One region of the Modestobacter sp. SSW1-42 genome, then DNA from elsewhere that is predicted to be linked to it. Evidence: predicted binding sites of a transcription regulator. Region 1 holds the regulator's gene; the other holds the start of a gene.
The links. The regulator LexA, encoded in region 1, represses DNA repair genes until DNA is damaged. The targets are predictions, from matches to a motif close to TCGAACANNTGTTCGA.

Region 1 (4,205 bases):
TGACGCGGTGGCCAGGAGCGGAGCGTCGCGACCGCTGACCCGGCCCGGGGACGCCGCCGCGCCGGTCACCGGCACCGGCCGGCCGCCGTGGTGGCTGCTCGGCGCCGCCGCCGTCGTCCTGGTGGCGGTCACCGTCGACCTGCTCGCCGGGGGCGTCCTGGAGGCGCTGGACCTGCGGGTGTCCACCGTCGTCGACCGCTGGGACCTGCGCGACTCCGCCGCCTACTGGCCGGTCTGGGTGTTCACCCAGGCCGGGGGGCGCGGCACGGTGCTGGTCCTGCTGGCCGCCCTCGTCGCCTGGACCGCGGTCCGCCGGCGCACCTACGTCCCCGCGCTGCGCATCGTCGTGGCGCTGGTGCTGCTCACCGCCGTCGTCTACGCGTTCAAGTGGGGCACCGGGCGGACCGCCCCCGAGTACCCCGGCTCGTTCTTCCACCGGGGCGGCGGCAGCTACCCGTCCGGTCACGTGGCCAACGCGGCCCTGATGTGGGGGGTGGCCCGCTGGCAGGCCGTGGAGTTCGGGCTGCCGCCTTGGGTGCAACGGGCCTGCTGGCTGCTCGCCGTCGTCGGGCCGTTCGTCACCGGCGTCACGATGGTCGCGCTGAACTTCCACTGGGTCACCGACGTGGTGGCCGGGCTGGCCGTCGGCGTGCTGCTCTTGGGCGTGGTTCATGCGATCGACGCGCTGCCGGTGTCACGCTGGGCCCGTGCCAGAGCGGGCCGACAGCAGGGTTGACCGCGCCCGCCGCCGGACCCGGGTGGCCGGGGCGGCGCTGAGCGCACCCCTGGGCGCCCTGGCCGTGCTGCTGCCGGCGACCCCCGCCGCCGCCGACGACACCTACGGCGCGCCCACGACCCGGTGCGAGATCACCGACGAGCGGCTGCCGGAGATCTCCGGGCTGGTCGGGGTCGGGAACGCGATGCTCGCGATGAACGACGGCGGTGACCAGGCCGAGGTCTACGTGCTCGACGGCGCCTGCGCGGTCGGCGAGGTGCGCACCGCCGCGGTCGACCCCTACGACCCCGAGGACCTGGCGCTCGGCGCCGACGGCACCGTGTGGCTGGCCGACATCGGCGACAACGACCAGCAGCGGGAGACGGTCGCGCTGATCGGCCTGCGTCCCGACGGCAGCAGCACGCTCACCCGGCTCACCTACCCCGACGGCCCCCACGACGCCGAGGCGCTGCTGCTGGCCCCGGACGGGACGCCGTACCTGGTGACCAAGGAGGTGCTCGGCGCCAGCTCGGTCTACCGGCCGGCCGAGCCGCTGGCCGACGGGGTGACGCTGCCGATGACCCGCGTGCTCGGGATGGGCTTCACGCTCACCGGCACGCCCGGGGGACCGGTCGGGCGCGCCGGACAGCTGCTGGTCACCGGCGGCGCGGTCTCCGCCGACGGGCAGCGCATCGCGTTGCGCACCTACACCGACGCCTACGTGTGGCCGCTGGCCGACTCCGACGTCGCGGGGGCGCTGAGCGGGCCGCCGGTGCGGGTGGCGCTGCCGGACTCCCCGCAGGGCGAGGCGATCGCCTTCGCCGGCAACGACCGCGACCTGCTGGTGACCAGCGAGGACCTGCCGGCCGTCGTCACGCTGGTGCCGGTGGCCGCCGCCGCGGCCCCCGCCCCGGCCACGGACGCCGCTCCGGACGACGCCGCTGCCGCACCGCTGGACCTGGGGGGCGGCGTCAGCCCGGTCACCGCGGGGCTGATCGCGGCCGCCGTGGCCACGCTGCTGGTCTGGATCGGCGGCCGGCTCCGCCGTCGGCAGGGCTGAGCGAGGACCTCCTCGCCCCCCCCCGCCTCCTCTCAGGGGCCGCTTCGAGCCTGCGAGGAGTGGGGGAGAGGGCGTCCTCGCTCAGACCCGGCGCAGGACGGTGACGACGCGGCCGAGGACGGTGGCGTCGTCGCCCGGGATCGGCTCGTAGGCCGGGTTGTGCGGTATCAGCCAGACGTGCCCGTCGCGGCGCTTGTAGGTCTTGACGGTGGCCTCGCCGTCGATCATCGCGGCGACGATCTCGCCGTTCTCCGCGGTCGGCTGCTGCCGGACGACGACCCAGTCGCCGTCGCAGATGGCGGCCTCGACCATGGAGTCACCGGCGACCTTGAGCATGAAGAGCGTGCCGTCGCCGACCAGCTCGCGGGGCAGCGGGAACACGTCCTCCACGGCCTGCTCGGCCAGCACCGGGCCACCGGCGGCGATCCGGCCGACCAGCGGCACGTACGTGGGGGTGGGGGTGGTCTCGTCGGTGCCGGTCGCGGCGGTCGGCGTCTCGGCCGGGGACTCGGTCATCACGCTGGTCTCGCCCGGCATGCGGACGTCGAGGGCGCGGGGCCGGTTCGGGTCACGCCGCAGCCAGCCCTTGCGCTGCAGCACCGAGAGCTGGTGGGCCACCGAGGACGCCGACGACAGGCCCACGGCCTCGCCGATCTCGCGCACGGAGGGCGGGTAGCCGCGGCGGTCGATGGAGTCGCGGATGACCTCCAGCACGCGGCGCTGGCGCTGGGTCAGGCCGTCGCCGGCCTCCCCGCGCTCGGGGAACTCGCGGACGGCGGCGACCGCTCCGCTCCCCGCGGTGGTGGCGTCGGTGCCAGGGGCGTCGGTCGTCGTGCGGCTGCGCCGCGAGGACCTCGTGCCTCCTGCCGTGGGGCCGTCGGCCGCCATGTGTCCTCCTCGTCCGGCTGCCGGGGCAGCAGTTCCCGGTCGCTGCCCGGCACCGGAGGGCCGGGAGCAGTCCGGTCAGCGATCTCGGGTGCACGGTAGCGGGTCACACCGGTGTAGTTCAAACACCTGTTCGAAGGAGTCGCGCGTCCAGGGGTGGACTTGTCGGAGGGATGCGGTAGACATCGCACAGACGTTCGAATCGAACAGGCGTTCGAGGCGGCCGCTGCCTCGGGGGGACCGCCTGGGCGCACCGGGCGTCCGACGACGTCCCACCGCCAGACCTCCAGGAGTGCCCCCGATGGTCAGCCCACAGCTCGACACCCCCGTCCTCTCCGTGGTGCCCGTCCCCCCGGTCCCCGCCGCGCCCGTGCGACGGCCGGCCAGGCCCGTCGCCCGGGTGGCGCCGTCGTGCTCCGAGCCGCTCGCCGGCCGGGGGCCGCAGCCGGTCGCCCCGGTCACCGGGCGCCGCGACCCGGTGCGCCCCGGCGCCCGGCCGGCCCGGCTCGACGGCCTCGCCGCCGGCCGTCCCGTCCGGGGTGGCTGCGCGGTCGAGGCGCGCCCCGTCGTGCGGGTGCGCCGCCGGGGTGTCGACCGGCCGCCGCCGGCGCCGCTGCGGCTCACCGCCCGTGGCCGGCGGGTCGTCGCCGGGCTGTCGATGGCGATCGGGCTGTCGGTCGCCGCGGCCACCGTCGTCACCGTCGAGCTCGGGCGCGAGACCGGACTGCAGCTGGCCGGCTCGAGCACCGTCGTGGTGCGGTACGGCGACACGCTGTGGTCCATCGCGCGCGACGTCGCCCCCGACGAGGACCCCCGCGCCGTGGTCGACGCCATCGTCGAGCTGAACGGTCTGTACAGCGTCGACCTGATGCCCGGCGCGGAGCTCCAACTGCCCTGAGCCGCGCTCCGGCGACCCTGGGTCACACCGTCTCCCGGCGTGGCGTGGCGAAGTGCCTGGTGCGGGCGGTGCTGCTGCGACGAGGGGCGACGCGCCGGACCCCAGGGGTTGCACCTGTAGTGGTGCGGGGCTAACCTCACCCCAACATCTTGTGTGACAGAGGTGTAGTTCTTCTCCACAGGCGCTTCCCCAGGTCAGCCCCAGGACATCCACCGGATGTCCCCCGGGCGGTCCACAGGAGACGTCACCACGGTCGCCCCGGCGGCCCGCCGATCGAGGAGGTGCCCGGTGCGCTGTCCGTTCTGCCACAGCCCTGACAGCCGGGTCGTCGACTCGCGGGAGACCGACGAGGGCGCCACCACACGCCGCCGTCGGTCGTGCCCGGTCTGCGGCCGCCGGTTCACCACCGTGGAGGAGCCGGTGCTCGCCGTCGTCAAGCGCAGCGGCGTCAGCGAGCCCTTCGACCGCAACAAGGTCATCGCCGGCGTGCGCCGGGCGTGCCAGGGGCGCCCGGTCGACGAGGGGCAGCTCGCCGTCCTCGCCGCCAAGGTCGAGGACGCCGTACGGGCCACCGGTGCCGCCGAGGTCCCCAGCAACGAGGTCGGCCTGGCCATCCTCGGGCCACTGCGCTACCTCGACGAGGTCGC
Region 2 (4,205 bases), on a different contig from region 1:
TGGCCAGCCCGTCGACCTTGAGCTCGCACAGCCAGCCGGCGCCGGTGGCGCCGTCCCGCTCGGCGCGGGCGGCCCAGGCCGACAGCTCGTCGGAGCTGAAGACGTTGTCCAGGCTCTGCATGCGCTCGGGGTGGGTGACCGGGGCGAAGGTGGCGCCGAAGCCGCCGTTGACCTTCTGGCTGGGCGAGTCGGGGGTGAGCAGCGCCGGGTGGGCGGCCTCGAGCGCCTTGAGCTCGGCCATCCGCTCGTCGTACTGGCCGTCGCTGACCAGCGGCGCGTCCTGCACGTAGTAGGCGAAGGCGTACCGGTCGAGCTCCTCGGCGAGGTCTCGGTGCCGGGTGCGCGCGTCGTCGGGGACCTCGGTGAGGTCCTCCCGGTCGGCGGCGGCCTCGACCGCGGGCTGGTCGGGTCCGCCGACGGCTTCCTGCTCCACCTGGTCCGCGCTGGTCACGGTGGGCACCGTATCCGGCGGGTCCGACAGCCAACCGGGTGCAGAGCCCGGTTCACCCACGCGGGGGCCGGCCACCGGGGCAGGGCGGACGTCGTCCCGGATCACCGCAGGCAGGGACGACGTCACCTACCGGAGCGGGCCGATGAGGATCTCGGTGCCGTCGGGTCGCTACGTCCGCCATCGTCCGTCCGGCGGTCTCTCCACGCGGAACCCGTGGTGGACCTTGGTGTGGTGCCGCTCGCAGAGCAGCGCGGAGTTCTCCAACGACGTCTCCCCGCCGTTGACCCACTCGACGAGGTGGTGGACGTCGCACCAGTGCGTCGGCGCCCCGCACCCGGCGAACACGCAGTGCCCGTCCCGGTTCTCCACCGCCCGGCGCAGGTGCGACGGCACCACCCGGTGGGTGCGACCCACGTCCAACGGCAACCCGTCGGGCCCCAGCACGATCCGGGTGACCGTCGCGTCACACGCCACCCAGCGGGCCCGCGCCGCCGACAGCGTCGCGCCGAACCCGGTCCGAGCGGCGTCCGGGCCGGTGGACGGGTCGGTGAGGTCCTCGAGGTCGACGGTGACGACCACCTGGGGCTTCACCGTGCGCAGCGTCGGGAGCCCACCGGACGCGAGCTGGTTGTCGCACAGCTGCACGAAGGCATCGGCGTTCTGCTGGCTCCGGGTGCGCTCATCGCCCTTCGGCCGGTCGGCCTGCACGATCGACTCGATCGCCGCCTTCACCTTCTCCCCACCGACGGCATCCAGGTCGAAACGGCCGGTCACGCTGCCATCGGCGTGCGTGGCCACCGTGAGCCGACGCCCCTCGGTCGGATCCGGCTCCATGCCGTCAGGGTCCAGGGCGGCCTCGAACGCCCGTACCGCCACCTTCAGCACGTCGTAGGAGGCACCCGCCGCGATCTGCGCCCAGTCCCGGTCGAAGGCAGCCAGCTCGACGCCCTGCCTCTCGGCCTCGGCCACGTCCGCCGGACGCACCGCGTCCGCCACGAGGTCGACCTGCGCCGCGGTGACCTCCCCGTCGGCGAAGCCGGCGGCCAACACCGGGAAGTGCTCCAGGGCCCGCCCGGACCGCACGACCTTCGACGCGTCGTCCGAGGCCAGCCGGGCGTGGCCGATCAGCCACGACCGCATGCTCTTCAGCCCGTCGTGCTCCGCCGCCTGGGTCAGCTCGCCGTGCCGCACCGTACAGGTCAGCTCAGCCGCGACCCGGTTGCCGAGCTGCACCAGCAGCGCCGTCCGGTCCAGCACCTGCCCCTCGGACAGCATGTGCAGGTCGTCGGCAGCCAGGGCGTCGAGTGCCGACCGCAACTCGCTCACCGACACCTCCGACCTCTCCGAACACCTGTTCGAATCCTACCGGTCGGGAGTCGTGCTCACAACATGAAAGACCAGCTCAGCGGCCTGTCCACAGATCGGGCGACCCTCTGGACATGCGGCGGGGACGTCGACTCCGCAACCCGGGACCTCACTCCGGGAGCAGGTACCGGGCTGCCTCGCGCACGTGCGTCATGGCCCTCCGGGCGTACGCCGGGCTCGCCCCGGCCAGCCCGCAGGCGGGGGTCAGGGTGACGGCGGCGTGCAGGTCCTCGGCCCGGAAGCCGAGCTCGCGCCACCAGGCCTGCAGCCGGCTGGCCGTGGCCTTCGGCGCCGGCAGCGTCGCGTCGGTGCCGGGGACGACGCCCACGAACAGGTGTGTGCCGGCCTCGACAGCGGTCCCGACCGCGTCGAGGTCCTGCACCAGACCGAGGTCGAAGGAGAGCGCCGCGGCGCCGGCGGCCCGGAACAGGTCCAGCGGAGCCCGGGTGGCGCAGCAGTGGAGGACGACCGGCGTCGGCACCCGGGCCACCAGGACGGCGAGCTGCTCCTCGACGACGTTCGACTCGACGGCGGAGAGCTTGCCGAAGCCGCTGACCGTCGGCAGCCCGCCCTGCAGGACGGCGGGCACCGAGGGCTCGTCGAACTGGACGACGACGCGGGCGCCCGGCACACGGGCGGAGACGGCGGCCACGTGCGCGGCGACCCCCTCGGCCAGCGACTGGGCCAGGTCGCGCCGGGCACCCGGGTCGACGACGGCCCGGTCACCGCGGGTGCGCTCGAGCCCGGCGGCCAGCGTCCAGGGCCCGGCGACCTGCAGCTTGAACGGGCCGGCGTAGCGCTCGGCGACGTCGAAGAGCGCGTCGAGGTCGCGGTCCAGCAGCTCCTGCGCCCGCCGCAGGTCGTTGCCCGGTCGCGGGACGAGCCGCCACCCGGCAGGGGTGAGGTCGACCGCGATGTCGACGAGCAGCGCCGCCGTCCGGCCGATCATGTCCGCCCCGGCGCCCCGGCCGGGCAGCTCGGGGAGGTGCGGGAGGTCGGGCAGCTCGCCGACGACCAGCCGCACGGCCTCCACCGGGTCGGTGCCGGGCAGCGACCCGACGCCGGAGGCCGGCCCCCAGGGTGCGGGGGCCGGCCTCAGGTCGTCGGTGCTGCCGGGCTCATCGCCCGGGGTGGTGCTGTCGTCCCGGTCGTCAGTCGGCGAGGCCACGGCGACGACGGTAGCCCGCCGCCGTCAGGCCGACGCCGGCCGCCAGCAGCACCCCACCGGCGGCGAGCATCGCCCCGACCGGGGACCCGGTGTAGGCCAGCCCGCCACCGCCACCGCCACTGCTGCCCGAGCCCGCGCCGGCGACCGGGTGGGTCGACGGCGCGGCCGAGGTCGGCGCCGGAGCCGGCTGCTCGGTGGGAGTCGGCGTCGGGGTCGGCTGCTCGGTGGGAGTCGGCACCGGGATCGGCATCGGGGCCGGAGTGGGCGTCGGGGTCGGCGTCGGCGTCGGCGTCGGCGTCGCAGGCACCGGACACGCGAAGCCGGCCCCGGCCACGCCGAGCAGGCCACTGACGCCGTCCACCGTGGTCGCCGGCTCGGGCTCCGTGGTGGTGCCACCCAGCCCGGCGGCCGGGGCGGGGACCTGGTCCGCGGTGAAGGTCACCCGCTGCGCGTGGTCCGCGGCGGGCGGGGCCACCGGGGAGTCGGCCTCGAAGTACGCCACCGCGGTGTCCACGTCGACCGGGCCGGTGGCCGGGTCGGTGCCGTTGGTGAACGCGGCGAAGGAGTCACCGCCGCCGATCAGGAAGGAGTTCGCCACCACCCGGTAGCTCGTCGCCGGCTCGATCGCGGTGCCGTCGAGCGTGATCGACCCCGGGTCGACCCGCTGGCCGTAGGGCTGGGCCGGGTCGTACCGGTAGGTGAAGCCCTCGGACGTGCCCAGGATCAGCTGACTGCCGCGCCCCTGGTCGGCCTGGAACTGCTGCTCCAGGACACCGCGGATGTCCGCGCCGGTCAGGGTGACGACGTTGACCGTGTTGCCGAAGGGCTGGACGTCGAACAGCTCGCTGTAGGTGACCTCACCGGCGAGGACGTCGGTCCGCAGGCCGCCGGGGTTCATGAAGGCGAGCACCGGGTCCCCGAAGCTGGGGTCCTGCACGGCCTCCAGCTGCATCTGCGCGACGAGGTTGCCGAGGCTGGACTCCCCGTCGCGGCGGGCCGTGAAGGAGCCGTCGGGGTTCTCGGTGCCGGCACGGCGGATGTTCGCGGTGGCCTCACCGACCACCCGGTCACCGGCCTCCGCCGCCTGCGCGGTCCAGTAGTCGACGACGTCGCCGATCGCCACGTCCTCGCTCGTCCGGACGTTGAGCACGTTGCCGGCGCGGTAGTCCGCGCACAGCCGGTCCACGTCGCCGGTCTCGCCGTCCAGCACCAGCCGGATGT

Region 2: a site for LexA is predicted at 1,795-1,810, ahead of ACGBYP_RS05955 (DUF222 domain-containing protein). Genes of this name have one in related genera too.

What each region holds. Positions count from the first base shown of each region.
Region 1 is NZ_JBISCA010000005.1:378,315-382,519, reverse strand. It holds gene ACGBYP_RS19005 (phosphatase PAP2 family protein) at 8-736, shown strand; gene ACGBYP_RS19000 (hypothetical protein) at 708-1,775, shown strand; gene lexA (transcriptional repressor LexA) at 1,857-2,663, opposite strand; gene ACGBYP_RS18990 (LysM peptidoglycan-binding domain-containing protein) at 2,962-3,558, shown strand; gene nrdR (transcriptional regulator NrdR) at 3,847-4,205, shown strand, end outside.
Region 2 is NZ_JBISCA010000002.1:138,475-142,679, forward strand. It holds gene ligA (NAD-dependent DNA ligase LigA) at 1-451, opposite strand, end outside; gene ACGBYP_RS05955 (DUF222 domain-containing protein) at 620-1,777, opposite strand; gene ACGBYP_RS05960 (methionine synthase) at 1,926-2,984, opposite strand; gene ACGBYP_RS05965 (bifunctional metallophosphatase/5'-nucleotidase) at 2,968-4,205, opposite strand, start outside.